3 regions of the Gracilibacillus saliphilus genome follow, and region 1 is predicted to be linked to each of the others. Evidence: riboswitches for the same ligand, from Rfam matches in the RefSeq annotation. Region 1 holds a riboswitch; each other region holds the start of a gene.
The links. A riboswitch is a leader RNA that binds a small molecule or an ion and turns the genes downstream of it on or off. The one in region 1 is predicted to bind S-adenosylmethionine.
Positions count from the first base shown of each region.

Region 2: another riboswitch for S-adenosylmethionine. It lies ahead of GHT08_RS12895 (methionine biosynthesis PLP-dependent protein); the one in region 1 lies ahead of GHT08_RS01525 (PLP-dependent aspartate aminotransferase family protein).
Region 3: another riboswitch for S-adenosylmethionine. It lies ahead of GHT08_RS08510 (methionine ABC transporter ATP-binding protein); the one in region 1 lies ahead of GHT08_RS01525 (PLP-dependent aspartate aminotransferase family protein).

Region 1 is NZ_WJEB01000001.1:321,555-330,238, reverse strand. Features, by position in the region: gene acsA (acetate--CoA ligase) at 1-1,651, opposite strand, end outside; gene GHT08_RS01540 (ABC transporter ATP-binding protein) at 1,676-2,404, opposite strand; gene GHT08_RS01535 (ABC transporter permease) at 2,420-3,277, opposite strand; gene GHT08_RS01530 (aliphatic sulfonate ABC transporter substrate-binding protein) at 3,338-4,345, opposite strand; gene GHT08_RS01525 (PLP-dependent aspartate aminotransferase family protein) at 4,372-6,168, opposite strand; SAM riboswitch class I at 6,259-6,366, opposite strand; SAM riboswitch class I at 6,564-6,678, opposite strand; gene clpP (ATP-dependent Clp endopeptidase proteolytic subunit ClpP) at 7,015-7,611, opposite strand; tRNA gene GHT08_RS01515 (tRNA-Arg) at 7,869-7,941, shown strand; gene GHT08_RS01510 (peptidoglycan recognition protein family protein) at 8,393-8,684, opposite strand, start outside.
Region 2 is NZ_WJEB01000019.1:11,248-22,607, reverse strand. Features, by position in the region: gene GHT08_RS12945 (glycoside hydrolase family 127 protein) at 1-375, shown strand, start outside; gene GHT08_RS12940 (YjcZ family sporulation protein) at 460-600, opposite strand; gene GHT08_RS12935 (Cof-type HAD-IIB family hydrolase) at 1,164-1,955, opposite strand; gene lipA (lipoyl synthase) at 1,972-2,919, opposite strand; gene GHT08_RS12925 (lipoate--protein ligase family protein) at 2,932-3,750, opposite strand; partial or broken gene GHT08_RS22220 (AEC family transporter) at 3,935-4,171, shown strand; gene GHT08_RS12915 (AEC family transporter) at 4,189-4,866, opposite strand; gene GHT08_RS12910 (SDR family NAD(P)-dependent oxidoreductase) at 4,858-5,688, shown strand; gene GHT08_RS12905 (sulfite exporter TauE/SafE family protein) at 5,739-6,494, shown strand; gene GHT08_RS12900 (aminotransferase class V-fold PLP-dependent enzyme) at 6,870-8,036, opposite strand; gene GHT08_RS12895 (methionine biosynthesis PLP-dependent protein) at 8,038-9,123, opposite strand; SAM riboswitch class I at 9,197-9,299, opposite strand; SAM riboswitch class I at 9,461-9,561, shown strand; gene GHT08_RS12890 (inorganic phosphate transporter) at 9,687-10,784, shown strand; gene cobA (uroporphyrinogen-III C-methyltransferase) at 10,744-11,360, shown strand, end outside.
Region 3 is NZ_WJEB01000006.1:77,881-89,240, forward strand. Features, by position in the region: gene gndA (NADP-dependent phosphogluconate dehydrogenase) at 1-559, opposite strand, end outside; gene GHT08_RS08485 (Cof-type HAD-IIB family hydrolase) at 732-1,463, opposite strand; gene GHT08_RS08490 (ACT domain-containing protein) at 1,579-1,851, shown strand; gene GHT08_RS08495 (PFL family protein) at 1,864-3,225, shown strand; gene GHT08_RS08500 (DUF3231 family protein) at 3,648-4,652, opposite strand; gene GHT08_RS08505 (SIMPL domain-containing protein) at 5,452-6,120, shown strand; SAM riboswitch class I at 6,265-6,371, shown strand; gene GHT08_RS08510 (methionine ABC transporter ATP-binding protein) at 6,460-7,485, shown strand; gene GHT08_RS08515 (methionine ABC transporter permease) at 7,478-8,146, shown strand; gene GHT08_RS08520 (MetQ/NlpA family ABC transporter substrate-binding protein) at 8,177-9,070, shown strand; gene GHT08_RS08525 (SLAP domain-containing protein) at 9,518-9,895, shown strand; gene GHT08_RS08530 (ABC transporter permease) at 9,906-11,360, opposite strand, start outside.

The sequences.
Region 1 (8,684 bases):
ATGCTTTTAATTGCCTTCTTAAAATCTTTCCACTGATTTTGGTTTTTGGTAATTCTTCCATTACTTCAATTTCTCTAGGTGCAGCATGTGCTGAAAGATTTTTTCTCACATATAATCGAATGTCTTCCAGTAATTGATCTGATGGTTGATATCCTACTCTTAACGTAATAAAGGCTTTGACCAATTCTCCACGTAATTCATCCGGTTTACCTATTACACCAGCTTCTTCTACTGCAGGATGTTCAATTAATTTGCTTTCCACTTCAAACGGACCGATACGCTCACCGGCAGAGTTGATCATGTCATCGTTACGACCTTGGAAAAAGACATATCCTTCTTCATCTTGTAAAGCGAGGTCTCCAGAGATATACCAGCCCTCATATTGAAAATAAGATTTAAACTTGTCTTTGTTTCCCCAAATCTCTTTCATTAGTCCTGGCCAAGGCGTACGAACTGCTAGTTGACCTACTTCACCTCGAGGCAACTCCTTACCTTCTTCATCTAAGATACCTACCTGCACACCAGGAAAAGGTCTGCCCATTGAACCTGGTTTGATTTTTTCAGCTGGAAGGTTGACAATTAAGTGTCCACCAGTCTCTGTCATCCACCAAGTATCGTGAATGCGGACATTTAAGCTCTTCCATGCCCATTGGATTACTTCAGGGTTTAGAGGCTCACCAACACTTAATACATGTCGTACAGATGATAAATCAAATTGTTTATAGAGGTCCCCTTTTGACAGAAGCATACGGAAAGCTGTCGGTGCACTATACCAAATCGTTACTCCTAATTCTTCAATTAAAGAATACCAATTCTCAGCACTGAAGCGTCCACCTTGGATCACAACGGTTGCTCTGTTCAATAGTGGTGCAAACAAGCCATATACACTGCCTGTCACCCAGCCTGGATGAGACGTACACCAATAAACATCATCATCTTTAATATCTAGTACCCATTTTCCTGTCACGATATGATGTTGTGCTGCACGATGGGCATGTAGTACGCCTTTTGGTTTACCAGTAGAACCACTAGTATAATGAATAATTAAACCATCCTCCCAGTCAACCCATTCCACATACTGATCACCGTCAACAGGTTGTAACGGTTCTTTCTCGATATCCTCTACAAAAAGAATCGACTCTAGTGAAGGAATATCGTCTTTCGGTACACGTTTAACTAACTCCTGATCAGTAATTAGTAAAGTACCAGCACAATCATTGATACGGTCTCTAACCGCTTCTTCCATAAATGCTTCAAACAAAGGACCAGCGATAGCCCCTACTTTAATAGCTGCTAAGATCGCGATATAGCATTCAGGTGTTTTAGGGAGAAATACAAAAACACGATCCCCTTTCGTTACCCCATATTCTTTTAAAATGCGAGCATAATGGTCAGTTTGATCCTTTACTTCTTTAAACGTATACGATTGCTTTTCGTCCTCATTCATATAATGGAGAGCAATTTTATCACCATATCCCTCGGCTACATGACGATCAATTGTTTCATATGCTGCATTAATTTTCCCAGTCTTCGCAGCAGATAATAAATCTTTTGCATCTGACCAATCAAAATTTTCTCTTATTTCGCCATAGTTGCTTAGGTTATATTCTCCTTTAATAGTTGCGATATGTGTTGTTGCCTGCTGTGTCATTTGATGTTCCCCCTTGAAGACCGGTTACTGTTTGTTCAAGTCTAAAGATTCTAAAATTTCTGATTTTAAATGTGCTAACTCTTCACTTCCACGATCCCTTGGTCGCTCTTGTTCTATCATAATCTCTTTCTCTACCTCTCCTGGTTGCCCTCTTAAAATAACAACACGGTCACATAGATAAGTTGCTTCATCTATATCGTGTGTTACTAATACAATAGTAGATTGATATTTTTTCCAAACATCTAATAATAAATCTTGTAATTGCATTTTTGTGAAAGCATCTAATGCACTAAACGGTTCATCCAAAAGGAGAATTTCTGGCGATGTCACCAGTGCTCTCGCAATGGCTACACGTTGTGCCATACCTCCTGATAACTCACGAGGATAAAGCTTTTCTTTTCCCCTTAAACCTACACTTTCTAAATACTCAATAGCTCTATTTTCCTTATCTTTACGGCTACCTGTCAATCCGAATGTTACATTATCTAACACATTTAACCATGGTAGCAGTCTCGGCTCTTGGAAAATAAAGCCTGTTGTATCATGAATTTCTTTTGATACGGTTCCGTTAATTTCAATTTCACCATCATATTCAGGATCCAGCCCTGATATTGCCCTTAGTAAGGTACTTTTCCCACATCCACTAGTTCCAAGCAAACCGATAATTTCTCCCGGTTTCACTTCTAAGTTAACATTTTGTACGGCAGTAGTACCATTAAACGTACGGCTTACATCTCTTAATGCTAGACTCATATTAAATACTCCTTCCTATTTCTCTAAACGATCCTGCCAGTGCAAGGAACGATCTTCTACTAGCTTTAAAATCCAGTCGGTGATTTTACCGATAATCGCAAATAGAATAATACTTGCCAAAATAGTTTCAGGGCTTGACATATTCTGACCAAAGACAAGTAAAAATCCTAATCCTTGACTTGCGCCCATCAGTTCTGCTGCCACTACAAACATCCAACCAAGCCCTAAGCCACTACGCATCCCCACTAAAAAGGACGGTAAAGAAGCTGGCAAAATAATTCGCTTCACCAATTGTAAAGTATTTAATCCGTACATTTTTCCTACTTCAATTAATTTACGGTCTACGCCTAATATGCCGCTAACAATATTTAAATAGACAGGGAAAAATACCCCAACTGCAATCATTGTAACTTTTGATGTTTCACCAATCCCCATCCATAAAATAAACAATGGCACCCATGCTAGCGATGGGATCGAGCGAAACGCCTGAATCATCGGATCAAAAAGCTGTTCTGCCTTTTTATAAAAACCGACAAATGACCCGAGAACAATCGCAGCAACTGTTCCGATAACAAATCCAACAAGTACGCGATAAGTCGTAATCCAAACATGTCCCCATAGCGATCCATCCTGTGCCATACTTATAATTTTTTCCACTATGGTACTCGGTGCTGGAAGTTGATTAGAAGGGACAACACCAACACGACATAAAATCTCCCATATGATAATGAAAAGGACAGGAATGATGCTTCCCATAAACACGGTTTTTACCAGTGAATCTTTTTTCTTCTTAATGGATGCTTTTTTCCCTCTCACTTCTGATGGTGCTGGTTTAACATAGCCAGCCGTTACGTTATTTTGTTGCTCAGCCATTTTTTGCCCCTCCTAAATTCCTAAAACTTCTCTAAAACGCTCACTAATGGAAATCTTACTTTATTCGATTACCACTTCTGCATATTCTGGATTGATTAGTTCATTCGTTAATGCTTCGACATCATCGTCTTCTTCCAAGTCTCCAGCATTTTTCAACACATTACCAGCTGCTTGGATAGATTCAATATGTTCATCTCCAGGTATGGGATTAGACAAATCAGTTCTTTCTACTAACTGAATTTTCGCAACATCTATACTAATATCAGCTTCTTCCGCCAATAATTCTGCTGCTTCTTCTGGATTTTCTAATACCCACTCACGTGCTCTTTCATATAGTTCAATTACTTCTTCAACATATTCTGGATAGTTCTCTGCAAACTCTTCACGAACATTTAAGAAACCGTACGTATTTAGATTAATATCTCTATAAAAAAGTTCTGCTCCTGATTCTAATTCATGTTTTGCCATATGCGGGTCAAGGCCTGCCCAAGCATCAACATCTCCGTTAGATAATGCATTTCCACCATCAGCATGCTGTAAATTCACAAGTTCAATATCATCGATAGACATACCCACCGAGTCAAGTGCTCTAACTAAGAAAATATATGGATCTGTTCCAAGCGTTGCTGCTACCTTTTTCCCTTGTAAATCTTCAATTTTTTCAATACCTAAATCTTCATTAGTAACTAATGCTGTCCACTCAGGCTGGGAATAGATATACACATTTTCCAATGGTACGTCATTTGATTTGGCGATAAGTGCTGCTGCACCTGCTGTTGATCCAAAGTCAACACTGTCACTGTTTAAAAATTCGATTGCCTTGTTACTCCCTTGACTTAGTTCCCACTTTACATCAATATCTTCTTCGCCGAATGCATCTTCTGCCCAGCCAAATTCTTTTAATACAAGACTTGTAGGTGAATAATAAGCATAGTCTAAACGAATTTCAGTTGGTTTTCCTTCGTCCGCTTGGCTGTCTGATGAACAGCCAACTGCCAAAATAATAATAATTCCAAATGCTGCAATTGCAAGAAAACTTCTTAAATCAATTAATGGTACTCTTTTCATGATAGATATCCCCCAGATATTTTTTCTTAAATTTCACATGCATATGTTGAAATCGTTCCTCTTAAACGTTGTGCCTCTTTATATGTGCAACGGTTATGAACAACTTGCAAGCCACCTTCGAGCGCTACTTCTTCTGCCTTTGGAGAGACAACCCCTTCTTGAAGCCAGAATACTTTGGGATTTACTTCTATTGCTTCTTTAGCAATCTCTACTGCTGCTTCTGGACTACGGAATACTTGTACAATGTCGATTTCAACCGGTACACTTTTTAAGTCTGGATAAGCTTTCTCACCAAGAATTTCTGTTTCTCTCGGGTTGACCGGAATGATTTTGTAACCTAGTCTTTGCATTTTTCTTGCCAGACGGTAACTTGGTCTTGCTTCTTTTCCACTGAGACCTACAATAGCTAATGTTTTTTGGCGCGTTACTTCTTCACCATTTTCAATGTATCGTTCGTATGGAGAATTTAATGCCCATTTAATAATACCTTCATCGTTAACAACAATTTGTTTTTCTTTCTCTTCACCAATTCCTGTTGCCTTTACTAATGCTTGATCTAAATCATTTTTGATATCTCGCACGGATTCAATTCCTACAGATAAACGAACTAACTCTTCCGAAACACCCGTTTTTTCAAGTTCTTCTGTTGTTAGTTGTTGGTGTGTGGTAGAAGCCGGATGAATAATCAGTGATTTAGCATCACCCACGTTTGCAACATGTGACCACAGTGCAACATTGTTGATTAAATCACGTCCTGCATCGCGCCCGCCTTTGATACCAAATACAATAATCGAACCAAATCCATTATTTAAAATTCTTTTTGCTAACTCATGAGACGGGTGACTTTCAAGTCCTGGATATCTAACCCATTCCACTGCTTCATTATTCTCTAAGTATTCTGCAAGCTCTTGTGCGTTTTGGTTATGTCTTTCCACACGAATATGCAATGTCTCTAGTCCTTGTAGCAATTGGAAAGCATTAAATGGACTTAGTGCGGCACCAAAGTCTCTAAGTAATTGCACACGTACTTTTGTTATAAATGCTAGTGTTCCGAAATCTACTGCATAACGGATACCATTATAGCTTGGATCCGGCTCCGTAAATGCTGGATATTTTTCAGAATTCCAGTTAAAACGTCCACCATCAACAATAATGCCGCCGATTGAAGTTCCATGGCCACCAATCCATTTTGTTGCAGAGTGTACGACAATGTCTGCTCCTAACGTGATAGGTTTACAGCCAAATGGTGTTGCGAAAGTATTATCGATAATTAACGGTACACCAGCATCATGTGCGATCTCCGATACTCTTTCAACATCTAATACTTGTAAGCCTGGATTACCGATGATTTCACCGTACACAGCTTTTGTTTTATCCGTAATAGCTTCTTTGAAGTTTTCAGGATCTGTTGGGTCAACGAATTTAACGTTGATGCCATAGCGCGGAAGTGTTACATTGAACAAATTGTACGTTCCGCCGTAAAGGTTAACCCCTGCGACGATTTCATCTCCTGCACTTGCTAAGTTTAATATCGATAAAGTAATAGCTGACATCCCTGAAGCAGTTGCAACAGCCGCAACCCCATCTTCTAGTAGTGCCATTCTTTTTTCAAAAACATCTACCGTTGGATTACCAATTCTCGAATAGATATTCCCCGGCTCATCAAGTGCAAATAATCTTTCTGCATGTTCTGTGTCGTGGAACACGTAAGAAGTAGATTGATAGATCGGCACTGCCCGTGACCCTGTTGTTGGATCAGGTGCTTGCCCTCCATGCAGATGAATTGTTTCCGGATCGTAAGTTGATCGTTTAAAATTAGTCATTATTTATTTCCTCCCCAAGTTAAAATTCAGAAAATTAAAAAAGCCTTCTTCGATAAGAAGAAGGCTTTAACTGACAGAACAGTAGTCTTCCCCTTATCTTTCAGGATAAATATCCTGCAGGAATTAGCACCTTTTAAGCCGTTACTTAATGGTTGCTGGGCGTCATCGGGCCAGTCCCTCCGCCTCTCTGGATAAGAGTGATGTTATTTAGTTGAGCATTAAAGAAAAACTTGGCTTATCACCAAGTAGTGGCGAAAGCCTTAGTTTTACTTATAACTTTGTACATTCAAAATTCTCACTGCGTCGAACTACCACTCGGCTAAAATTTTATACTTTTTTAACGTAAAAAAATCTCCCTATACTAAAGATAGAGAGACTGAATAAATATATTCGCTCTCTTATCTCTCTAAGCATATACGCTTAGTGGAATTGGCACCTGTATTAAGGACGATTCACTTAATGGTTGCCGAGGCTTCACAGGGCCGATCCCTCCACCTCTCTCGATAAGAAGTATAGAATTCCGAGTTGTTTACTCGCTTTTCACTTTCGTTATTTAATACTTTAGCATGGCGCCAAAATGATGTCAATATGTTTTCTGAAAATTATATCAAATAAAAATGTGACTGTGACTGTTGTTTACTAACAACTTCTTCATTATTACTGGCAACTTTGGGTCGTTTACTATCAACTTTTTGATTTTACTGGCAACTTTGGGGCATTTACTGGCAACTTTTCGATTTTACTGGCAACTTCGGGGTATTTACTGGCAACCTTTCGATCTTACTGGCAACTTCTCCTTCTGCAAAAAAAAAGCGACGGTGAGTTACTACCGTCGCTTTTGGTTCTTTAGTTTAAGTCAGATGGCTTCTTTTCCATTACTTTATCGATTAAACCATAGTCTTTAGCTTTTTCAGCTGACATAAAGTTGTCACGATCTGTGTCTTTTTCAACTACTTCAATAGGTTGACCAGTACGGTCTGCTAGAATTTGGTTTAGCTTTTTACGCATTTCGATAATACGGTTTGCATGGATCTGAATGTCAGACGCTTGACCTTGTGTACCGCCTAGTGGTTGGTGAATCATTACTTCACTATTTGGTAATGCATATCGTTTACCAGGCTCACCAGCAGCTAAAAGGAATGCACCCATTGATGCTGCCATACCAATACAGATTGTTGATACATGCGGTTGGATGAACTGCATCGTATCATAAATAGCCATACCAGCTGTAATCGAACCACCAGGTGAGTTGATGTATAAGGAAATATCTTTATCTGGATCTTCAGCTGTTAAAAATAGCATTTGAGCTACAACACTGTTTGCCACATTATCATCAATGCCACTACCTAACATAATAATTCGGTCTTTTAAAAGGCGTGAATAAATGTCATATGCACGTTCGCCTCGGTTTGTTTGTTCAATAACTGTAGGGATTAAGTTCATGAAAAATTCCTCCTTTTAACACTTGCTTTTTTCATTCATGAAATCTAACTATTTTTATCTTAACGGAATGGTCAAAAAAGGTCAAACGATTTGATTTTCTAACTTCATCCTACCCTTAACTGTAACGATTTAAACCTCCAGAATCAAATAATCAAAGTTTGATATATCTATTGAAATTATACGAGTGATTCGCTATAATTATTCTTGTCGCCTTTTATCATGGGGTGAATCTTGTACTGATAGTAGTCTCACTTTATGCGCCCGTAGCTCAGGGGATAGAGCAATGGTTTCCGGTACCATGTGTCGGGGGTTCGAATCCCTCCGGGCGCGTTCTCTATAAAACTAGTCATACCAATGATTTTGAGCGTTTTTTCTTCTTGGTATTTTCACTTGGAAAACAAAGAATTCTAACATTTTTCTAACATAGCTTTTAAAAATACTATTTTATGCTATAATAAAAACACAAGTATAAGGTTAGACACCGCCATTTTATGTGGCGTTTTTTTCTTTTGTGTGGTATAATATAGGTACGTGAAAGGAACGTTCCCCGTCAGCGTTATCACGTGTGCAAATGAGAATGTCTCGAGGATTCGATTTTGCAACAAAGACGGGAGAGTACATAAAACGGCCGTCTTCGGCTAGAGGAAACCACTTGATTACATTGAAGTCCTTAGTTCCACTTTGGATATCAGTAGATGTGATGGGGTGGTTTTTTCTTTTTAGGGGCAGTTTTCCACGCTGCCCCTTTAACTACATAAATTATATTGTATTTACGACTTACTTAAGAAAATAATTGTTCAAATGTGTTCGGTCCTGCTATTCCATCTACACCAAGACCGTTATCACGTTGAAATGCTCTTACTGCACTTTCTGTATTCTTGCCAAAGATACCATCTACACCTAACGTGTCATATCGCTTGCATGTGAGAATAGATTGTAAGATCCACGTTAAATTACCTTCTGCACCTCTTTCGATATTAACAGATGCGCTTTTTGTTTTAGGACCCCATATTCCATCTACTGCAAGACCTCGTTTGAATTGTTTGTTTAATTCTCTTTGATATCCTTTTACA
Region 2 (11,360 bases), on a different contig from region 1:
TCAACTTCTGGTTATAGTAATGACGTCCATAGCGGTTGGAGAGATGCACGGGATGGAGGGTATTTTAGTTATGACTTAAGAGTTGACCCGGAAAAAGAGAACTATTTGTACATCACGTATAACAAAAGTGATTTTATGTTAGAAATCAATGGTAAGAAGATGGAAAGAGATTTTGAAATCAAAATTGATGAACATGTGCTAGCTCGAGAACACTTTAATAAACCAAATATTGGAGAGTTATATTCTAAATCCTATCCGATACCAACGGCACTTATCAATGATAAAGACAAAGTGACGGTTACCTTTTATGCAGAAAAAAATAAGGTTGCTGGTGGCGTATATCATGTTCGAATGTTAAACGAACCTTCATTATAGGGTAAGAATTATTCTAGAATTGAAAAGATCCCCGGTTAGCGGGGATCTTTCTTAATGATGGAACAGGATATCCTGGATATATAATTAGCTATAGAAAGAAGCACCTACAATAATTAACAAAATGAAAAGCACAACGATTAGGGCGAATCCACCGCCATAACCACCGCCGTATCCATATCCAGAACCATATCCACCGTATGGAGAACAGCCTCCGTAATAGCTCATTCCTATCAACCTCCTTGTGTATTGTCACTATATAATGTATGTACCTTTTACAGATAAGTTAGGGTAAATGACTAGTTTTAGAAAAAATGGGCGATGCAAGTTTTAAAAATATATTGTCAGATATGTTTACAAGTTTGCTGTTGGATTGAAAAACCTTTGTTATATTATATTCATTCTATTAATTAGTGAATGTGGAAAGTTCATTAATTAATAATATACATGTAAGCCTAAATAATTAGTCCACTTTAGCCTGCTTATATGTATGATAGCTTGTTGCTCCCCTATCCATTTAAGGTGTCTGTTTTCACAAAACACAAAGAAGCCAACTTCAAGACGAAGTTGGCTTCTTTGTGTTCTATGCCTCATAGAAGAGGATATCCCCGGAAGCGATTTTCTGTTCCGGGGATAGAGTCATCTCTTCCGAGGATAAACGACTATATCCCGGGAAGGGAAGAAGATATCCCGGGAACAGCAAGGTATATCCCCGAAAGAGCAGTTCTATTAACTTTAAAACTAAACAGATTTTTCACATTATGTATCTAACGTGAATAAGGAAGAGTTGTTTAGTTAACAATCCCTAATTGCTTCAAGCCGTTATGGATACCGGATTCTTCTACGGAAGTGGTGCGATGTTTGGCGTATTGAAACACTTCAGGTGTAGCATTTGCCATCGCAAAGCTTTCACCGACATATTGCAGCATTTGCTTATCGTTCATCCCATCGCCAAAGGCAATCGTTGCATCAGCTGGTATATCGAGCTCTTTGAGCACTTTTTGAATAGCTTGCCCTTTGTTGACATTCTCCCTGATCATATCATAACAATGCTCTAAGCCTGCTACATTTACTTGTGAAAAATAAATATCCTCTTGTTTAACATCATAAAGAGCTGGTTCATCAGGTCGAATATCCATCAGCGTAATCCCTAATATTTGATCTCGATAGATAGCTTCATATGCTTGGTGATGTTTTAAATCGAAATAATCGATGAAATCTTTTACTACTTGCTTTGATTCTGAAGTCACTAAATTTAATTCATTGGTATAAAGAATCATTTCATGTTCATTTTGTTTAGCGACATCTAAAAACTGATCAATCACAGAGCCAGATATTGGTTCGTCAACTATCGTTTTTCCATCATAAATCGCATATGCTCCGTTATAACCTATAAAGGAATCTACTCCTAATTCATCAGCGATATCATCTACTTCATGGAGAGGACGTCCAGTAGCAAGGAATACTTCAATTCCTTTACCTTGTGCTTGTTTAACGGCAAGCTTAGTCGTATCCTCAATCGTATGATCACGACGTAGAATAGTTCCATCAATATCTAAAAAAAGAGCTTTGTAGTTGGTCATCTTCAGTCTCCCTTGATTAAAAAGTAAAGTTCTTTAGTTCTTCGCCACTTGTTTCTTCATAGCCCTTCATATACTTAATACGACGTTGAGCAGCAGATTGATTTACTTGTTCATCAGCATGGTAGGATGAACGAACTAAAGGTCCTGCTTCACAGTGTTTGAAACCTTTGGATAAAGCTATTTGTTTTAATTCATTAAACTCGTCTGGATGATAATATCGTTCTACATTCAAATGTTTTTTAGTAGGCTGTAAGTATTGACCGATTGTTACAATGTCCACATTGTTGGCACGTAAATCATCCATGGCCTCAATAAGCTCCTCTTTTGTTTCACCAAGTCCAACCATTATACTTGATTTAGTCGGAGTATTAGGGGCAATTTCCTTCACGCGGCGCAATAATTCAAGGGAACGGTCATACATTGCAATGGCACGAACTTTTTTTGTCAGTCTTCTCACTGTTTCAATGTTATGATTAAAAATATCTGGACCACTATCCATTAAGGTATGTAAGCTTTCATAATCACCTTTCATATCAGAAGGTAAAATCTCAATGGTACAACCTGGTACTCTTTCGCGAATTTGTCTCACCGTTTCAGCAAATACTGCCGCTCCACCATCTTTTAGATCATCTCGTGCAACAGCTGTGACAACAACATGCTTTAAGCCCATGATCTCCACAGATTCAGCAACTCTTTTTGGTTCGCCCCAGTCCAATTCATTTGGTAAACCGGTTTTAACAGCGCAGAAGCGGCAGCCTCTAGTACAAGTATCACCGAGAATCATAAAGGTAGCTGTTTTTCTCTCGCTCCAGCATTCATGGATATTCGGGCATTTTGCTTCTTCACATACAGTATTTAATCGTTTATCACGCATTAAGTGTTTTAGACGATTATATGATTTGTTAGTATTAATTTTTATTTTTAGCCATTCCGGTTTGCGAAGATGTTCTTGTTCTTTTGCCATTGTGTATCGCTCCTATCTAGTAAAGTTCCAATCATCATTCAAATATTTGCTTTCCATCAGTTCATTGATTTCCTGTTCTTGTTCCTTCGTAAATTGAAATTCCTTTAATTCAATGTCCAGGCCTTTTTCAAACCCTTTCTTAAAGGCATCTTTCACTTCTTCCAATGTGACCTTTCTTTTCGCTGCTTGCTCGATAGATATTGCCTTATCATCAAAGGCATCCCGTGCTCTCTGCTTTACCCTTTCATTTCGGTAAATAAACAAATCATACAGTTTATCATTGTCGACTGATAACGGGATCGAGCCATGCTGTAAAATAACCCCTTGTTTTCTTGTTTGAGCACTGCCCGCAGCCTTCTTTTGATCGACTACCAGTTCATACCATGAAGGTTCTTCAAAACAGACAGCAGACTGTGTTGTATTTAACTTACCCTCAGGTATAGCAAAGGATGCATCAATACCTAAGCTATGGAATCCTTCTAAAAGGCCTTTTGAGAGTACCATATAGGCTTCTTTTATGGACTTAGGCATTTTAGGATGCGTCTCAGTCACGATCACACTGTAGGTTAATTCCTGATCATGTAAAACAGCACGACCGCCAGTTAGCCGTCTGACAAGATCTATACCACTTTTTCGGACTGCTTCCAAATCAATCTTATTGACTGTTTTCTGAAAATACCCAATTGACAATCCTGCTGGCAGCCATTCATAAAAGCGAATAGTAGGCGGTATTTTGTTTTCGCTGTGCCAATGAAGTAAGCATTCGTCGACTGCCATATTATAAGCTGGTGTCTGTTTCTCTGTGTCTATAAAATACCATGTCTCCGTCATATCATATTAGTTTCTCGTGAAAGAGAAAACTAGTCCCCCTTTTAGAATTTTTAAACTATTTCCATAATTTATGGTACATCTAGGGGATATTTCTGTCAAAAGATTAAGATAAAAACGAATTGTTGCACTATGTGATATAGTAGAAGGGGTGAGAAGAAACGAGACAACAGGGAGTTACAGTAAAATGAACGGATTTAATGAACAATTTCTAATCTCAATTGTTATTATTGCAATTGGCTATGTATTAAAACGATTTAACCTTGTTAAAGAAAAGGATGGCGAGGGAATAGCAAGGATAGTCTTTAATTTAACATTACCATGTTTAATTATCGTAACATTCAGTGATGTTGACTTTTCAGCTTCCTTATTTTATTTGGTGATTATTGCTTTTATATACGGAGTGATCAATGCGGTACTTGCTCTGATGGTATTTCGTAATCATCCGCAAGATATTAAAGGTACATTCGGTATGATGGTTCCAGGCTTAAACACTATCAGATTGACAATTAACCAAATTAAGATAAAACTGATTATCATCGTAATGTTGGACGCGGTACCGACAAGTCGTTGATTATAACCAAACATGATGGCATATGGTAATACAGATGCAGGTGTTGGTAATATAAAACCGATCAATAACGTAAATTTAAACATTTCCTCTACCGGTAACCACAGGTAACATGCAAAGCCAGCAATCAGACCAATCCCATACTTGGTAAATAAAAACTTTGCAATAAGTTTTCCATACCCTTTTGCAAAAGAAAAGTTTAAGTACAAACCTAATAGTAATAGTGATAGCGGCATATTAGCTCCAGAGATTACACTTGTTACATCTAAAACTATCTCAGGTAATTCAAAACCGATAATATTGATCAAACACATAATTAGATAGGTTTGTAGCGGAATCGATTTCGATAATTTAACGATAATCGACCTTGTCTCTAGCATCCCGGCACTACCTGCATATACGCCAGCAATAATATAGCTGAGTCCAAATACAATAAATGCATTACCGACATCAAACATGCCAAAATATTTTAACCCATCAAAACCAAATAAACCTTCTACAAGTGGATAGGCAAATAATCCGACAGAAGAGGTGATGATATGAATCAAAAAGTGATTTTTATTACTGGTGCAACAAGGGGCATCGGTCGAAACATGGCTCACTATTTTGCTGATCGGGAATTTATTGTCATTGGCTCCGGAAGAAATGAACAGCAATTAAAAGCAGTTCGAGATGAGTTGTTACAATATTCAGGAGACCACCGAATGGTTGCTATGGATGTAACAGATTTAGATGATGTAAAAACCACTTTAAAGTATGTCATTGATACGTTTGGACAAATAGACGTGTGGGTTAATAATGCCGGGTCTTTTCAGGCAATAGGTCCAACGTGGGAAGTATCTTCTGACTTATTTAAACAAGATATCGAAACAAATCTTATAGGTACCTATCATTGTGCTTCAGCAGTTATTCCATTCATGTTGGAACAACAAGCAGGTAAAATCATTAATATGGTTGGAGGAGGCACACTTAATGCCTTTCCACATGGAAATGGTTATGGCACATCCAAAACAGCCATTGCGAGGTTTACGGAAAATCTAGCAGAGGAATTACAAGAAACCAATGTTGAAGTTTATGCACTTGATCCAGGTTTAAACGATACGGACATGACAAAATATCAGCGAACAAGTAAAGAGGGAAAGAAATATTTAGCCAATGTTGAAAAGCTTTTTGAAGATAATATTGATGTTTCACCTGATTGTGCTCCTAGTTGGGTAGAAAAAATGATAGACGATCAATTACAAGCCTTTCAAGGGAGAATTGTTACGGTTTATGATGACATGGATGATTTAAAACAAAAGGCTGCTAAAGCTAATGAAACAGACTATCGTTATTTAAGATGGAAGGATTTTTCTAATAAGATTCGCTAATGGTCATTGAGTTTTTTTAAATGCTCACTTCAACGTAAACATAGAATGAGGTGTTTATCATATTTGAGTTAACTATATTAGAATGGGTAATTATCATATTTTCGGCTTTATTAATAGGTTTTGCCAAAGCTGGAGTAGCGAGTATGGGAATTTTGGTGGTTACTATTTTTATGATGATCTTCCCAGCTCGTGAATCTGTAGGTATATTATTACCTTTACTAATCGTCGGTGATTTATTTGCTGTAATTTATTATCGTAGAAATGTTGTTTGGCGTTATTTGTTTTCCTTAGTACCTTGGGTATTAGTAGGGATTGTACTTGGATACCTAGTGTTAGATATTGTCACAAGTGAACAGTTAAAACCAATGATTGGTACCTTAATATTAGCACTCATTTTATTACATATTAGTAGAGAGAAATTAGGAGAACGCTTCGTAAAACTTTTACCAAAATCAAAAATTTTTACTTTTAGTATGGGTGTTTTAGCAGGATTTGCTACAATGATTGGTAATGCTGCTGGCGGAGTAATGGCAATATATTTACTAGTCAAAGGATTACCAAAGCGAGAATTTGTCGGCACAGGTGCCTGGTTTTTCTTATTTGTGAATGTTATCAAGGTGCCATTCTATATTTCTTTAGGCATTATTACAGTCGAGTCAATAGCATTCAATTTATGGCTTATTCCTGCTATACTGATTGGAGCTTGGATAGGAGTAAGAATTATCAAAATCATGCCGCAAAAAGTATTTCAAATATTAGTATTAACATTTGCTGCTTTGGGAGCGATTCGGCTTCTGATAGGTTAATAGATTGACAACAAGTAAGCAAATAGAGTAAATCAGGGTTTAAGGACATCTTTTTTTCATTGAACTAAAAGGTATAAGCATTACCATATAACAAAATCTACGAAACATCTGGACATAGATCACCTTTCAGTAATCAGGTGCTGAGTGGACATTTGTTCCGTTATATGTGACAAATGTGACGTTTTTTAAGCCCTGAGGACATCTATTCCGCTATTCATCGAAATTAGTGTTAATTTTAAATGTCCGTTAACACCAAAAAAAGGGTGTTATTGCGTCAAATAACGCTCTAAATGTCCACTCAACAAACTCTTCATTACTTTGCAGTAGATAACTACATCGAATCAATTAAACATGAATGGAGTAGAGGATGATCAATTAGAATACCCCTGCTTTCACTGTTAAAGCATGTTTAAAGTCTGCGATAAGATCTTCTACATTTTCAATCCCTACAGATAAACGGAATAGTCGTTCACTAATACCTCTAGCTTCTCTTTCTTCCGCTGGCATTGCAGCATGGGACATGGTAGCCGGGTGAGATAAAATTGACTCGACTGCACCAAGGCTAACTGCAAACACAGGAATAGATAATTGTTCTACAAAACTTTTGGCATCGACATGATCCTTTATTACAAAAGATAATACGGCACCTGGGCTAGAAGACTGTTTGGCATGAATGGAAGAACCGGGATGATGTTGTAAACCTGGATAATAGACATGTTCAATTTCATCATGTGAATCGAAATATTCAGCTAACTTTATTGCTGATGCTACACTTCTGGAAAATCTCGGTTCCAACGTTTTCATACCTTGCAATAATTGATAGCAATCTTTTGCACCAAGAATCGCACCATAGGTGTTTTGGACAAACTTCAGTTTAACGGCCAGTTCTTCATTTTTGGTAACTGCTAAACCGGCAACAATATCACTGTGACCAGATAAAAATTTAGTAGCGCTATGTAAGACGATATCAACACCTAGATCCAGTGGTTGTTGGTGCAGAGGGGTCATAAAGGTATTGTCTAAATACGTTAAACATTTGTATTTCTTTGCAAGTTGAACTACTTTACTAATATCGGTAATTTGTAATAACGGGTTTGCTGGGGTTTCCACGTAAATAACCTTTGTATTTGACTGAATGGCTGCTTCTATTTCTGCTGGATTTGTCATATCAACAAAAGTATGTTCTATCGAAAATTGCGTTAATAATTGCGTAACAAAACGAAAAGTACCGCCGTAAACATCTTTCGTAATGACGATATGATCACCAGCTTGTAACAGCATGAATGCTGACGATATCGCGGCCATACCAGATGAAAAAGCAAACCCTGCTGTCCCATTCTCTAATTTGGCAATCGCAGCTTCTAATTGGTCACGTGTAGGGTTACCTGAACGACTATAATCATAATCACCAAATTCATTTAATTGTTGCTGATGATAAGTGGATGATACATAAATTGGCGGGTTAACCGCACCTGTATGTTTTTCATGATAGCCTTGCTGATTCCCTCCATGTGCAAGTGTAGTTTCTTTTGAATATCCCATCTTATTTCCCTCCTAATGCTTGTTGGATGTCTTGTTTCAAATCTTCCACAGCTTCAATCCCAACAGAAAATCGAAGTAATGTATCACTAATTCCCCGTCTCTCCCGTTCTTCTTTTGGAATATCTGCGTGGGTTTGAGTTGCTGGGTAGGTAATAAAGCTTTCTACTCCTCCTAAACTTTCTGCAAATGATATAATTTTTAATTTTTCTAGAAACGGAGAAACCAACGATTTATGCTGTACTCGAAAACTAATCATAGCCCCTTTACCAGGGTATAGAACTTCCTCGACTAAGGATAGTTCTTTTAAAAATGCAACCAATTGTCTGGCGTTTTGTTGTTGCTTCTCCAAACGAAGTGACAATGTTTTCATTCCTCTTATTAAAAGCATTGTATCCAGTGGTGAAAGTATGGCACCAATGGCATTGTGGAGATAGGTTAATTGATCGCCTAATGTAACATCCTTTACTACGACTAATCCGGCGAGTACATCATTATGTCCACCTAAATATTTAGTAGCGGAATGAATCACAATATCTGCCCCTTGTGTTAAGGGCTGTTGTAAATAGGGCGTGTAAAAGGTGTTGTCAACAATAAAGAGTAATTGATGCTTCTTTGCCAATGTAGCTAATTTCTCGATATTAATTTCCATTAAAAGCGGGTTAGTTGGTGTTTCTATGAAAATAGCTTTCGTTCTTGGGCTAATATACTGCTCCATTTCTTCTACATCTGCATATACTGGTCTGATGTTATAAGATTCTTGAAAATGCTGAAACAATCGATAACTTCCACCATAAATATCTTCGGTTACAATTATTTCATCATCTTGCTTGAATAAGGAGAAGACTAGTTGGATGGCAGCCATACCTGACGAACAGGCGTAACCTTTTGCACCTTTTTCTAATGTTGCAATCGCATCTTCTACAATTTCCCGTGTAGGATTTGCTGTTCGCGTGTAATCATAACCAGTTGACTGTCCAAGTGATGGGTGTTGGTATGCAGTTGATAGATAAATAGGTGCTTCTACTGCACCAGTACGCGGATCTTTCCGATTACCTAATTGCGCAAGAGTAGTTTCGATATTGTTCATTTTGCTCCATCCTTTCTAAAATAAAAAAAGAGGTCTTCGATAAGTAGAAGACCTCCTTGATTAAGGTTGCATTCTCTTATCTTTGGTAATATACCGTCTGGATTTAGCACCATACAATTGCATTGCTGGTTGCTGAGGTGTCATCGGGCCAGTCCCTAGACCTCTCTCGATAAGATATTGTATTTATGGAAATATAATACAAACATCATACAATACTAAGGAAATAATTACAAGGTAAATCTTAAAAAATATTTATATGGAATCTATTGACAATTATGAAAGAATGGATTATAGTATGTACATTATCAACAGTGGAAAAAAATGAAAATAACATATGATCTTATCAAGAGAGAAGGAGGGAACTGGCCCGGCGAATTCTCAGCAACAGGCTAAAAAGCACTGTGCTACTTCCAGCAGGTATTACTTGGCAGATAAGAGGAAAACTCCTACTTTATCGTCAAGTAGGAGTTTTCTATATTTATAATCCAAGTTTTCCTATTGGGATAGGATATTTACACTAAAAAAATTCCACTTTATTGTAGTGGTGAAAGTTGGGATCTGAGATGTTAGCAATCATCGCGATATTAGCTGCTTGTCTATTTGCCTTTAATATTGGGGCGAGCGGTTCAGCAGCTAGCATGAGTATTACGTACGGTACTAAAGTAATCAAGCAACGTAAGTATGCGTTAATCATCGCGGGGGCAGGTGCCGTTACGGGTGCTATACTTGGAGGTCAGCATGTTACGAATACGCTTGGAAAAGGTATCATCTCCGAAGAAATTTTAGATGTAAGAATTGCTTGTATTATTTTAGTTGTTTCGGGTTTTACATTGTTAATTACGAATTATATTGGAATTCCGTTATCCACAAGCGAGGTAACAGTGGGAGCTATCATTGGAGTTGGCCTCAGTTATCGACAACTGAATCTTCAAATGGTATTACTCATTATAGCTTTTTGGATCATTATACCAGTTGCGGCTTTTTTAATCACACTGTGTCTTGAAAAAATCAGAATAAAAATAAATAATAAAATAAATTATCGGCCACCAGTAAAGCTTTTAACTTTTTTATTACTGTTAACTGGTATAATCGAAGCGATAGCTGCTGGTATGAATAACGTAGCAAATGCATTAGGACCGTTAGTAGGTGCAGGGATTACTTCTATGGAAATGGGTTTACCTTTGATGGCGCTCATTGTAGCATTAGGTAGTATTTTTTTTGGTGGCAGAGTATTAGAAACCAATGCCAAAAAGATTACCTCACTGACTTTAGGAAATGGTATTGTGATTTCCGGTGCAACAGGAGGTTTGGTAGTAGTTGCCTCCTTGTTAGGTATTCCAATACCGATGACCCAGGTAACTACTTCGGCGATAGTCGGGATAAATGCCAGCAAACAATTTAAAGAAGTTTGGAAACAAAAAATTATCCATCAAATAGCGAAAGTATGGATTACATCGCCAATAGTATCATTAGTGATTGCCTTTGGCTTAACAGAAATGATGGTTCATCAAAGTTTTGATCAAGTGATACTGTTAGCATTAGCCATTATTGCTACTTATATTTTAGTCAGATATCGAGAAAAACCAACAAAAGCTAATACAAAAAAAGGATGGGATCAACATGGGGAAAGTTTACTTAGTGGGAGCAGGACCAGGAGATGAAGAATTAATTACCGTAAAGGGGTTACGTGCTATACAAGAAGCTGATGTCATCCTGTATGATCGATTGGTAAACCTATCATTACTACATCATGCCAAAGAACAAGCAGAATTGATTTTCTGTGGCAAAGAACCACGCAAGCATGGGTTGATTCAAGAAAAAATAAATGAACAACTTATTTATTATGCCTCTAATGGAAAAGTTGTAACCAGATTAAAAGGTGGAGATCCTTTTATTTTCGGCAGAGGTGGAGAAGAAGCCATTCATCTTGAAGAAAATCAGATTGAATATGAAGTGGTACCAGGAATCACTTCTGGAATAAGTGCTGCAGCATATGCTGGTATTCCGCTCACTCATCGTCACATCAGCGGATCAGTGAGTTTTATTAATGGTTCCAATCCAGAGGCGAAAACAGATGAACAATGGCAGCATATTGCCAATGGAGCTGATACTTTGTGTTTTTATATGGGAATAAAGAAATTTCCGATTATCTGTGAGAAATTAAAAAATGCAGGATTAAGTAAGACCACTCCTATCTCTATTATACATTGGGGAACCCTTCCACAACAAAAGACGAT
Region 3 (11,360 bases), on a different contig from region 1:
TGTGTACCATTTTGACATAGTGACCAGCACCGTTTGGTCCGATGTATGTTACACAAGGGTCGCCGTTAACTTTTGCAGAAATTGCCTCAAAAATAGGCGCTACTTTATCATAAGCTTCTTTTTGTCCACCTGGCATAATAGAAGGTCCTTTAAGTGCCCCTTCTTCCCCTCCAGATACACCAGTTCCGATAAAGTGGATACCAGATTCGTCTAACTCTGCGTTACGACGCATCGTATCTTTAAAGAATGTGTTACCACCGTCAATCAAAATATCTCCTTTATCAAGAAGTGGTTTAAGTGAAGCAATCGTTGCATCTGTTGCTGGGCCTGCTTGTACCATAAGCATGATCTTACGAGGTTTTTCTAAAGATTCTACAAATTCTTCGATTGTTTCAGCCCCAACAAAGTTTTTACCTTTTGCTTCATTATTTAAAAAGTCTTCTGTTTTTTGATAAGTTCTATTAAATACTGCTACAGAGTATCCTCTGCTTTCCACGTTAAGCGCAAGGTTTTTACCCATAACAGCAAGACCTATCACACCAAATTGTTGTTTTGCCATTCTCTTATTCGCTCCTTTTTTTGTCACTATGTATTATTCCATTATCTATTTTAGCACGAAATCGAATATTACTGTAGTGATCTGAAAAATTCACTCCATATAATAAGTTATTATATTGACACACCCTCTGCAAGTGTTAACCATTAATTTTCTGAAAATTTACACATTAGAGTTACAGTACCCATTTCTCAATAGCTCTTGCTACACCGTCTTGATCGTTTCCTGTCGTTTCAGAGTCAGCCACTTTTTTAACTTCTTCCTGAGCATTTCCCATGGCAATTCCTAATCCTGCTTGTTCGATCATTTTAATATCATTCAAACTGTCACCCATCGCCATTACTTGGGACATATTAATTCCTAACCGCTCACATACGATTTCAATCGCTGCTGCTTTATTGACACCAACAGCATTTACCTCAATATTTGTCGGGCTAGAATTACTTAACTCAATTTCTTCCCAGCTCGCAATGGTCTCCATGATCTTCCCTTTTGTTTCCGGATCTTTTGTATCAAATCCAAATTTTAACCACTCATGTGCTAAAATATCCTCTGGTACTTCACCACGCCATATTTGATCTGTGGAAGAAAGCCATGCCCATGTTTGATGTTCTTCTTTTAATGCTACAAGCTTCTCAATGACCCGTGCATCAAGCGTTTGACGAGCAATCAATTCTCCAGTCATGGTCCAGATTTCACTGCCATTTACCGTTATCAGATAATGGATATCCAATTCTTTTGCAATATCAGAGCTTGTTTGATAATGTCTTCCTGTAGAAATAATCACTTCTACACCTTTTTCTCGTGCTTTTATAATGGCTTCTTTATTTGTTTCCGAGACTCGATGGTCATTGCCTAACAAGGTTCCGTCCATGTCTAGAGCAATCAATTGTATATCCTTTTTCATATATAAGCTCCTCTCATCATGCATTCCCTTTTATTTTATGCGATGCTGTATAATTTAGCAAAAAAGGATGCTTTGGGTATAATAAAGTATAACAATAAAAAATGAGGTGACATAAATGCAAAAACGAGCTGTAGTCAGTGTAGTTGGCAAAGACCAGGTAGGTATCATCGCCAAAGTAACCACTGTAATATCAGATAATAATATCAATATTTTAGATATTAGTCAGACTATTTTAGAAGGATTTTTTACGATGATCATGTTAATTGAAATCAATGATCCCAGTAATCTTGAAACGTTACAGGAAAAATTCAAACCTGTTGAGCAAGAATTAGGTTTAAAAATTAATATTCAACTAGAAGATGTTTTTCAAGCAATGCATCGTGTCTAAGGAGGGTAACAGATGCCAATAGCTTTTACCGAAATTCAAGAAACAATACGTATGGTAGAAATGGAGCACCTTGATATTCGTACGGTAACAATGGGAATAAGCTTACGTGATTGTGCTGATCATGATTTTGAAAAAGTAAAACAAAAAGTGTACGAAAAGATCACCAGTTATGCGAAAGACTTACAAACAACTGCGAATCAAGTAGCAAAAGAATATGGTGTTCCGATTATTAATAAACGAATCGCGATTTCTCCTGCTGCTGAACTGTTAGGGAACGCGACAAAAGAACAAGCCATTGAACTTGCCGAAACATTGGACAAAGCAGCACAAACTTTAGATGTAGACTTTATTGGTGGCTTTTCAGCCCTAGTGCATAAAGGCATTTCTAAAGGAGATCAAATACTACTTGATGCTTTACCCGAGGCACTAAGTAAAACGGAGCGCGTTTGTTCTTCGATCTCAGTTGCAACAACTAGAACAGGCATTAATATGGATGCAGTCCGCCAAATGGGACAGATCATACACGACACAGCTAAATTCACGCAAGATAACAATAGTATCGGTTGCGCTAAACTAGTCGTTTTCTGTAATCCTGTTGAGGATAATCCATTTATGGCAGGAGCTTTTCATGGTGCTGGTGAAGGAGAAGCAGTCCTAAGTGTTGGAGTAAGTGGACCTGGTGTTGTCCTTCATGCCCTGAAACGTTATCCTGATGCGGATTTGGGTGAAGTCTCCGACGTGATTAAGAAGACAGCTTTTAAAATTACAAGAGCTGGCGAAATAATCGGGCGTGTTGTCGCGGAGCGCTTAAATGTACCTTTTGGAATTATGGACCTTTCCCTAGCACCTACTAATGCAATGAATGATAGTGTTGCTGAAATATTAGAAGAAATTGGATTAGAACGTGTCGGAACGCACGGTACGATCGCAGCCTTAGCATTGATGAATGATGCTGTTAAAAAAGGTGGTGCAATGGCAAGTTCCTATGTTGGCGGGTTAAGTGGCGCTTTTATTCCAGTTAGTGAAGATAACGGCATGATCCGTGGAATTGAAGAAGGAGCACTAAACCTTTCTAAATTAGAGGCAATGACATGCGTCTGCTCAGTTGGATTAGATATGATCGCCTTAGAAGGCAATGCCAGTCCAGAGACTTTATCCGCCATTATTGCAGATGAAGCGGCGATTGGTATGATTAATAAAAAAACAACTGCAGTAAGGGTCATACCAGTGATTGGCAAAAAAGAAGGAGAAACCGTAGAGTTCGGTGGGCTGCTTGGTCGCGCACCCATTATCGGTGTGAGTGAATTTTCTTCTGATAAATTAATTCAACGTGGTGGCAGAATTCCTGCACCATTACAATCATTGATTAATTAAGAAAAGCGCAGAGCGCCCGATTAGAAACGTAGCGACTGGAACGAATTAACTGAGATAAAGGAATCACGGTGAGTTTACGAACCGATGATGACTTTCACCTAAAGGCATAAGTGCGACTAAGCCTCTGGTTTCACCAATCGGCAAGTCTTCTTTATCGTAGGGCAATTCGTGAAGTCGCCTAGTTTCTGGGCGCTCGGAGCTAGACATCTGCGCAAAATTTATACTTTCTTATCTTAATTAAAGAAATGGGCCTTTGGTGAAATAGTTCCGATACTAAATCACAGTAGTTTTAGCATAAAAAACTGCACCCCAATTGTTAGATTGTGTCCAACAATTGGGGTGCAGTTCAACATTAAATGTAAGCGTTCTGTTTTTTTATCACCATATTAAACTTTAAACTTCGACTAGGAGTTATGCTATTATTATTCTTTTGAAGACAGGTCTTCTCGGTCAACCGCTTCTGGTGGTTGTTCCATCCAACCATTATCAATCATAATATTAGCACCGTCTTCTACATAAAGTGAAACATCCATTAAACATCGTCCATACAATGCTCCGATATCCCTTCTTCCATTCAGTGAAGCACCATTGGCATATTCTCTGATTTTCATGGAGAACATGTCTATTTTATGATAAACCATAAGTTTATCTGAGAATGCCGGCGTAATCGATGTAGTTACTAAATGGTCTATAAGCGATGGCGCAGGAACATTATCTTTATGCAGTTTGCTTGACAACATTTCAATATGTTTTTGATTGATATTCTTTCCTCTCTCTAAATACGTTCTAACTTTTTCATTTCTTGCTCCCTGACTAAAGCCTATAATGAGCGCTTTACTTGTAATATCGTTGTTAATGTTACCATAAAGGTGAGCAATCTCTAGTCCATGGAGAGGACGAACGTCTCCCAAAAAACCATTCAAAAAGTGTTGTTTTTTAATAAAATCAACTTTTTCAGGAACGGGTATGGTTGGTGAATTCATTAATTCTCCTTTTACTATTAATACGTCATCGACTGCAGCCATTAATTGGGCAGTTTCACTAAGAGCATTAAGGAAAAACTTTCTTACATCTTTCCTTGTAACCAAAGGAATAGCAGCGCTATAAATACTCATCCCCGCTTTCCCTAAATATTTCAAATAATGGAGATAAAACTCATCGTAAAATAACCTTGGTGCACCCAAGTTAACGTCATCATCGGTAAATCCAACTGGGATTGGAAAGTTCGCCTGATTAAATATTTGTTTGATATCTTGATTAAGTGAATGAGATAAATTCAAAGCTTGTTCTAAAACTTTTTTAATATCCACATCACCCACATGTTTAAGATAGTAGCTAAGTACACACTTGCCCATGGTATTCCCATTATAAACTGCCCAAAGTTTTCCCATTTCGGCTGCTGTTAGTTGTGATTTATCTGTTTCCATAACCTATCATTCCTTTTGTAAATACTATGTCTAAAATTCTTGGTTTAATATTATCTCTTCTTCCGAAACAATGAATCAATAGCTACTGGCTAATAATTGATATCTAATTAAGCAAGTAATAATTTTTTCACCCTGAGCATTTTTAGCCCCTCCGAAATGGGAAAGAGGTATTTCTGAAGGCGATACCCCTGTCGCTATACCATGAAAAGAAGCTAATGGGTATAGTTTGGTCCATCTATGTTAAAAGTGGGTGTGCCGTTTATTTTATTCTTGGAAACCGTATATTGATTGCAATACCCAATGTACTGGTTATTTGTATCTGTAAGTGCGCATACATTAATCATTAGTTGAACAATTATCTTTTTATCCATTACTTTAATATTAGACTATATAATTTTCATTTGTTTATCATCTGCCCTGAATGTAACGGTTTTAACATACTGTTTTTTCCCACGTGAAATTTTCATTAATGGAGGTTAATTTAATAGGAGTTCATACTGTGGAAAATCCGTATCAACATTGCATAGCACGTTTTTTAGGTGTTTTTTCAAAATCCACTTTTATCTTTAGCTGTTTTTATACTCTTTATACTTCTGATATGCAAGACGTTTATCAAAATAGATCTATTCTCTATATTCTCCACTGCTTTGCATTAGTTGTGCGGTTTTTTTACTACGAAAAGCAAGTCCCGATTATCTCGACTAGTTATTTCTCCGTTTCTTTTTTAGTATGAAAAAGCATGTATTCACCTTATTCCGAATAAAGTAGAAGTAATAATAAACAAGAAAAGGTGAAAACAATGTATTATGCTAACCCAAATATAAGGTCTCATTCACAAGTACGTCAGACTGATTATTCGATACTAGTAACAGGCGATGGTACGGTGTCAGTTGAACCAAATCAAGCAGTGGTTACCCTTGGCGTTATAACAGAAGATTCCAATCTCCAAAAAGCGCAACGCGAGAATGCTGAGTCTACCAACAACATTATTCAAGCACTGCTTCAAGAGAATATCCCCCGTCATCATATCCAGACATATGATTACCGGATGGATATTCAGTATGACTATGATGAAGGCATTCAAATTTTTAGAGGTTATCGTGTAACGAATTTGTTAGAGGTTATTATCGAACCAATTGACAAAGTTGGACTAATCATTGATACAGCCGTTGATTACGGTGCAAATACTGTCCGTAACATTCAATTAACGGTAGCAAATCAAGATCGATATTATCTAGAAGCGCTCCAAAAAGCGGTGGAAAATACGCAGATAAAAGCTAGCATTATTGCGCAGGAGTTAGGTGTAAGCATTAGTTCTATTCCGTATTCCTTAAAAGAAATTTCCAGACGTGAAGAAAGTGAAAGCCGACCAGTAGTTTTAGGAGTTTCCACAGACAGTCCTATCACCCCTATCGAACCAGGTAGACTAGCGATTAAAGCTAAAGTGGAAGCTGAATTTCGTTATTAGGTACACTCGATGCTCTCCCTATCTATTTCTTGCACTCACAAACTCTCCTCCTCTCCAATTTTCTGAATAGTTTTACTTTTTCAAAAAGAATTGACGAATGTCATCCGTGATGATATTATATTGGTTATGAATTGTATATGAAAGCTCTTATCAAGAGTGGTGGAGGGAATGGCCCTATGAAACCCGGCAACCGTCAGTTTACACTGATAGGTGCTAAATCCATCAAAGCGTTATGCTTTGAAAGATAAGAGGACAACGAATAATCATCCTTTCTGTCCTCTTAGTGCAGAAAGGTTTTTTTATGTGTTTACGATATTGTAAACGAAGGAGAGTGAAAGAATGATTCGCATAAAAAACTTATCGAAACTTTATCAAACAAAAAAACAACAAGTGCAAGCTGTCGATAATGTTTCACTTAATATAGAACAAGGCGAAATATTTGGCGTTATTGGTTATAGTGGTGCTGGTAAAAGTACTTTCGTTCGATTAATTAATCGATTAGAGGAGCCAACCAATGGCTCGGTTGTTATCCATGAGAAAGATATTACCAAAATGTCAACGAACCAATTACGTAAAAAACGCCAAAAAATAGGTATGATTTTCCAACATTTTAACTTGCTATGGTCTCGAACCGTTTTCGATAACATTGCATTTCCACTTGAAATCGCTAGTGTTTCGAAAACAGAGCAAAAAAAGAAAGTACAAGAGTTAATTAATCTTGTTGGACTTGCAGGAAAAGAGAATGCTTACCCATCACAATTAAGTGGTGGACAGAAGCAACGTGTAGGAATTGCTCGAGCACTTGCCAATGATCCTGAAGTATTACTTTGTGATGAGGCGACTTCAGCGCTAGATCCTGAAACTACCGATGATATCCTAGATTTGTTAGTATCTATTAATAAAAAGTTAAACCTAACTGTTATATTAATTACACATGAAATGCACGTTATTCAAAAGATTTGTCACCGTGTTGCTGTAATGGAAAATGGTAATGTTGTGGAAACAGGTGACGTACTAGATGTTTTCGTAAAACCACAATCAAAAACGACCAAACGATTTGTACAGCAACTCAATCCTTTAGAATACGAAAAGGAAAACTTAGTAGAATTTATTAATGACAAGGAAGATAGTGAGGTTGTCAAATTACACTTTATAGGAAATAATGCAAAACGCGCAGTTATTAGTGAAGTAGCTAAGAAATTTGATGTTGAGATAAACATTTTACAAGGATCGATTGCGCCAACACAGGAAGGGGCATATGGTACCCTATATGTTGAAATAAATGGTGATAAAAAAATCTTAGAGGAGACTATTACTTTTCTAGAAGGCACCGGAGTGGAAGTAGAGGTGTTAAGACATGTTTGAGCAATTATTTCCAAATGTAGTAATGGATGATATGTGGCAAGCTACTTGGGAAACACTATACATGACCATTTTTGCCGGTATTGGTACCTTTGTTCTTGGGATTATACTTGGATTATTGCTTTTCCTAACTGACCAAGGTAACCTTTGGCAAAATAGATGGATAAACTTTATTTCGGCAACTATTGTTAACGTATTTCGAGCAATACCATTTATTATATTAATTTTATTACTTTTCCCTTTTACTGACTTTTTAATTGGTACAATTCGTGGTTGGAAAGCGGCATTACCTGCTTTAATTATTGGATCAGCTCCTTTCTACGCACGTCTTGTCGAAATCGGTTTGAAAGAAGTGGATAAAGGGGTTATCGAGGCTGCGAAATCTATGGGAGCAAAAGCTTCTACGATTATTTTTAAAGTATTATTACCTGAATCGATGCCAGCGATTATTTCTGGGCTTACCGTTACATTAATTGCCCTAATCAGCTATACAGCGATGGCAGGTGTAATTGGTGCTGGTGGATTAGGTGACCTTGCTTATATGAAAGGTTTCCAACGCTGGGATTTTGATGTAGTATTTCTCTGTACTGTATTTATTGTAGTTATCGTGTTTATTGTTCAATTTATTGGGGATTTCCTATCCAAAGTGATAGATAAAAGATAAAATTTTAAATTTAAGAAGGGATGATCTATTGTGAAAAAACTAATTATTTTTTTACTTACAGCATTACTGTCTTTAGCACTTGTAGCATGTGGTACAGCAGACAATGAGGAAGGTGCAGAAGACACTAGCAATGGTGAAGAAAACACAGAAGAAACTAACGATGAAGGTGCAACTGAAGAAAATGAAGAGTTAACAAAGATTGTTGTTGGGGCGTCAGCAGTTCCTCACTCTGAAGTACTTGAACAAGCTGCACCATTATTAGAGGAACAAGGTATCGAGCTTCAAATTGAAACATATCAAGAATATGTACTACCAAACCAAGACTTAGATAGTGGATTATTGGATGCTAACTATTACCAACATACGCCATTCTTGGAAACTGAAAAAGAACAAAAAGGTTATGACTTTGTCGACCTTGGTGGAGTTCACATTGAACCAATAGGATTTTACTCTAAAAACGTTGAAAGTGTAGAAGATATTGAAGAAGGAACAACCATTATTATGAGTCGTAATGTTCCAGACCATGGTCGTAATTTGTTACTATTACAAGAAGAAGGACTTATTACTCTTGACGAAGATGTTGATCCAACTGAAGCCACAGTTGAAGATATTGTAGAAAACCCATTAAACTTGGAGTTTGATACAAGTATTGAACCTGCGCTTTTAACGCAAAATTATGAAAGAGAAGAAGATACAGTTGTGGCAATCAACACGAACTATGCAATTGAACATGGCTTAGTACCAACAGAAGATGCCATCATTCTTGAAAGTCCTGACTCACCATATGCTAACTTAATTGTTGCTCGTTCTGAAGATGAAGATAATGAAGCACTCCAAACATTAGTAGATGTACTACGTTCTGAAGAAATCCAAACATTTATGGAAGAAGAATACGACGGAGCAATCATTCCTGTATCTGAATAAGTAAACTACAACACCTAGTTATGAAACTAGGTGTTTTTTAAACTTAATAAGAAAAGCGCAGAGTGCCCGTTTAGAAACGTAGCGGCGTCAGAATCAACTGAGATAAAGGAATCACGGTGAGCTTACGAACCGATGATGACTTATCGCAGGGCGATTCGTGAAATCGCCTAGTTTCTGGGCGCTTGCGTAGACAGGCACCCAATTCTTATACTTTCTTTGCTAATAAGAAAAACTGGGCAAACATAAAGTTGTTGTTGTAACCGATGAGTTATTGATAAAATAATGATATAAGTAAAGCTCTACTAGTTGTAAACTATCTTAGTAAAAAGCAAATACAGTTTCGTTGATAGTTGTTGATTGACGATCAATCATTTGATTCGTAGAATCTCCCGATTTCTTTCTATATAGGCACACCTTTCAATTAATTATTTTGAGGAGCTGACAATTATGCAGCAATTACACTTTGAAGATGCGTGGAACAGAACCATTAGTAATGAAGATCGTTTAGATATAAAGAAGATTTTTGAGCAAACAAAAAAGGATGCGGAAGATGGAGTCACGTTTGTTCCGGTCAGAACAGCAGTAAATCACCGCAATGACTTACTCATTACAACATTAATTCATAACTTCCAATCGGAAGAAACGGACTTAACCAATATCAACATCCAACTCTTTCAAGACAACAAGCAAATAGCCAGCCAGTATATTGAGGAATCCAGATTATGCTTTCCAGCTAAAACAAGCATGCCGTGGACATTTATCTTTCCTGAAATGGGAGATGAAAATAAACGAAATGTCCCCTATTCATTGAAAGTGGGACATTAATCCTGTCCCACTACCCTACCTCATCTCGATTCCGATAGCCGAATTGACTAGTTATTAAAGCGACTAGGCCAATTACTAGCAAAACCACTAATGGTGTCCACGTAAATGCTTCTACCGGAATTTGTGGGATGTGGTTAAAACTCGAAATGTTTGCTAACCATTCTGGTATGTCTATCATCCCACCTAAGTATACAGTGAAGAACGAAAATACCAGATATGCCCATACTAATGATGTCCATTTTGGCAGAAACGCAAATAACAGATTGGCAAGCGCTAAGATAATAAGCATCGCAGGTACATAAGACATCCCCGCTTTCAAGATATTTTTCAAAGGAATCGGATCGTCCATTACCGCCGCTCCTGCTGCCCATAATCCATATAGTGCAATAAATAATGAAACTGCACCTATTACTACTGATACACCAAGATAATAGCTTAGTAATTTATATCTTGAAATGCCTGTAGTTAATAGGTGGTCATTACGCTCTTTCTTCTCTTCCCCACGTACTCTCAAAAAAGAAATGACCATTGGGATTGTCGCAAATATCGATAGAATCACCATTAGCATCGTCATAAATTGTTCTGTCATTGTATATTCCGAATTATCTCCTAGGAGTTGCTGGAACATTTCATTATCTGCAAAGAATGATTCCAAATCACCTAAGACCGATCCATATGAGGCACCTAAAAAAAGCATCGCCACCAGCCAGGAAATGATCTGCGTACGTTGTAACCGTAATATGAGACCAAGTGGTGATAATAAGAGTTTGGAAGCTTCTTTTTTACCAGGCTTAGACGGCAGTAAACCTGCCCCTAGGTCTCTTCGGTTATGCAAGTAAAAAGCTAGTACTGTAAACACCAATGCAATCACAACCGAAACGATAATTGGCCACCAAATGTTTTCCACGTAAACTTCTGTCCGTAAAATTAAGCCTAATGGTGATAGCAAACTTAACGCTTCACTACTGACATCTCCAATCGCACGAACAAAATAAGCCAAAAGCAATACAGCTATTGATAACCCTATTGCACCGCGGGATGTTTCCGTTAACTGGGTTATCACTGCCGTAATGCCGGTAAACATGAGGCCCGTTACCGCTAAAACTGCTCCATACATGATCGAACCTTCTACATCAATACTTTCTACATTAATCAGAATCAAACCAATAGAAGTTATCAATCCAATAATCAAATTAACCAGTGCAACTACAATTAACGCACTGCTCAAACTTGATAAGCGACCAACCGGCATCGAGCGAATTAATTCAAATTTCCCTTCTTCCTCTTGCTTCCGAGTTAACTTGGTTATCATTAATATACTCATAATTCCGAGCACAATAGCAGTAAACAATAGCATTTGATTCGCCATCATTGCACCTGTCGTATAGTTGTCAATCCCATATACCGGTCCAACCATCGCAACCATTGCAGGGTTTTCAAGCGTTTGAGCCATTGTATCGCGTTC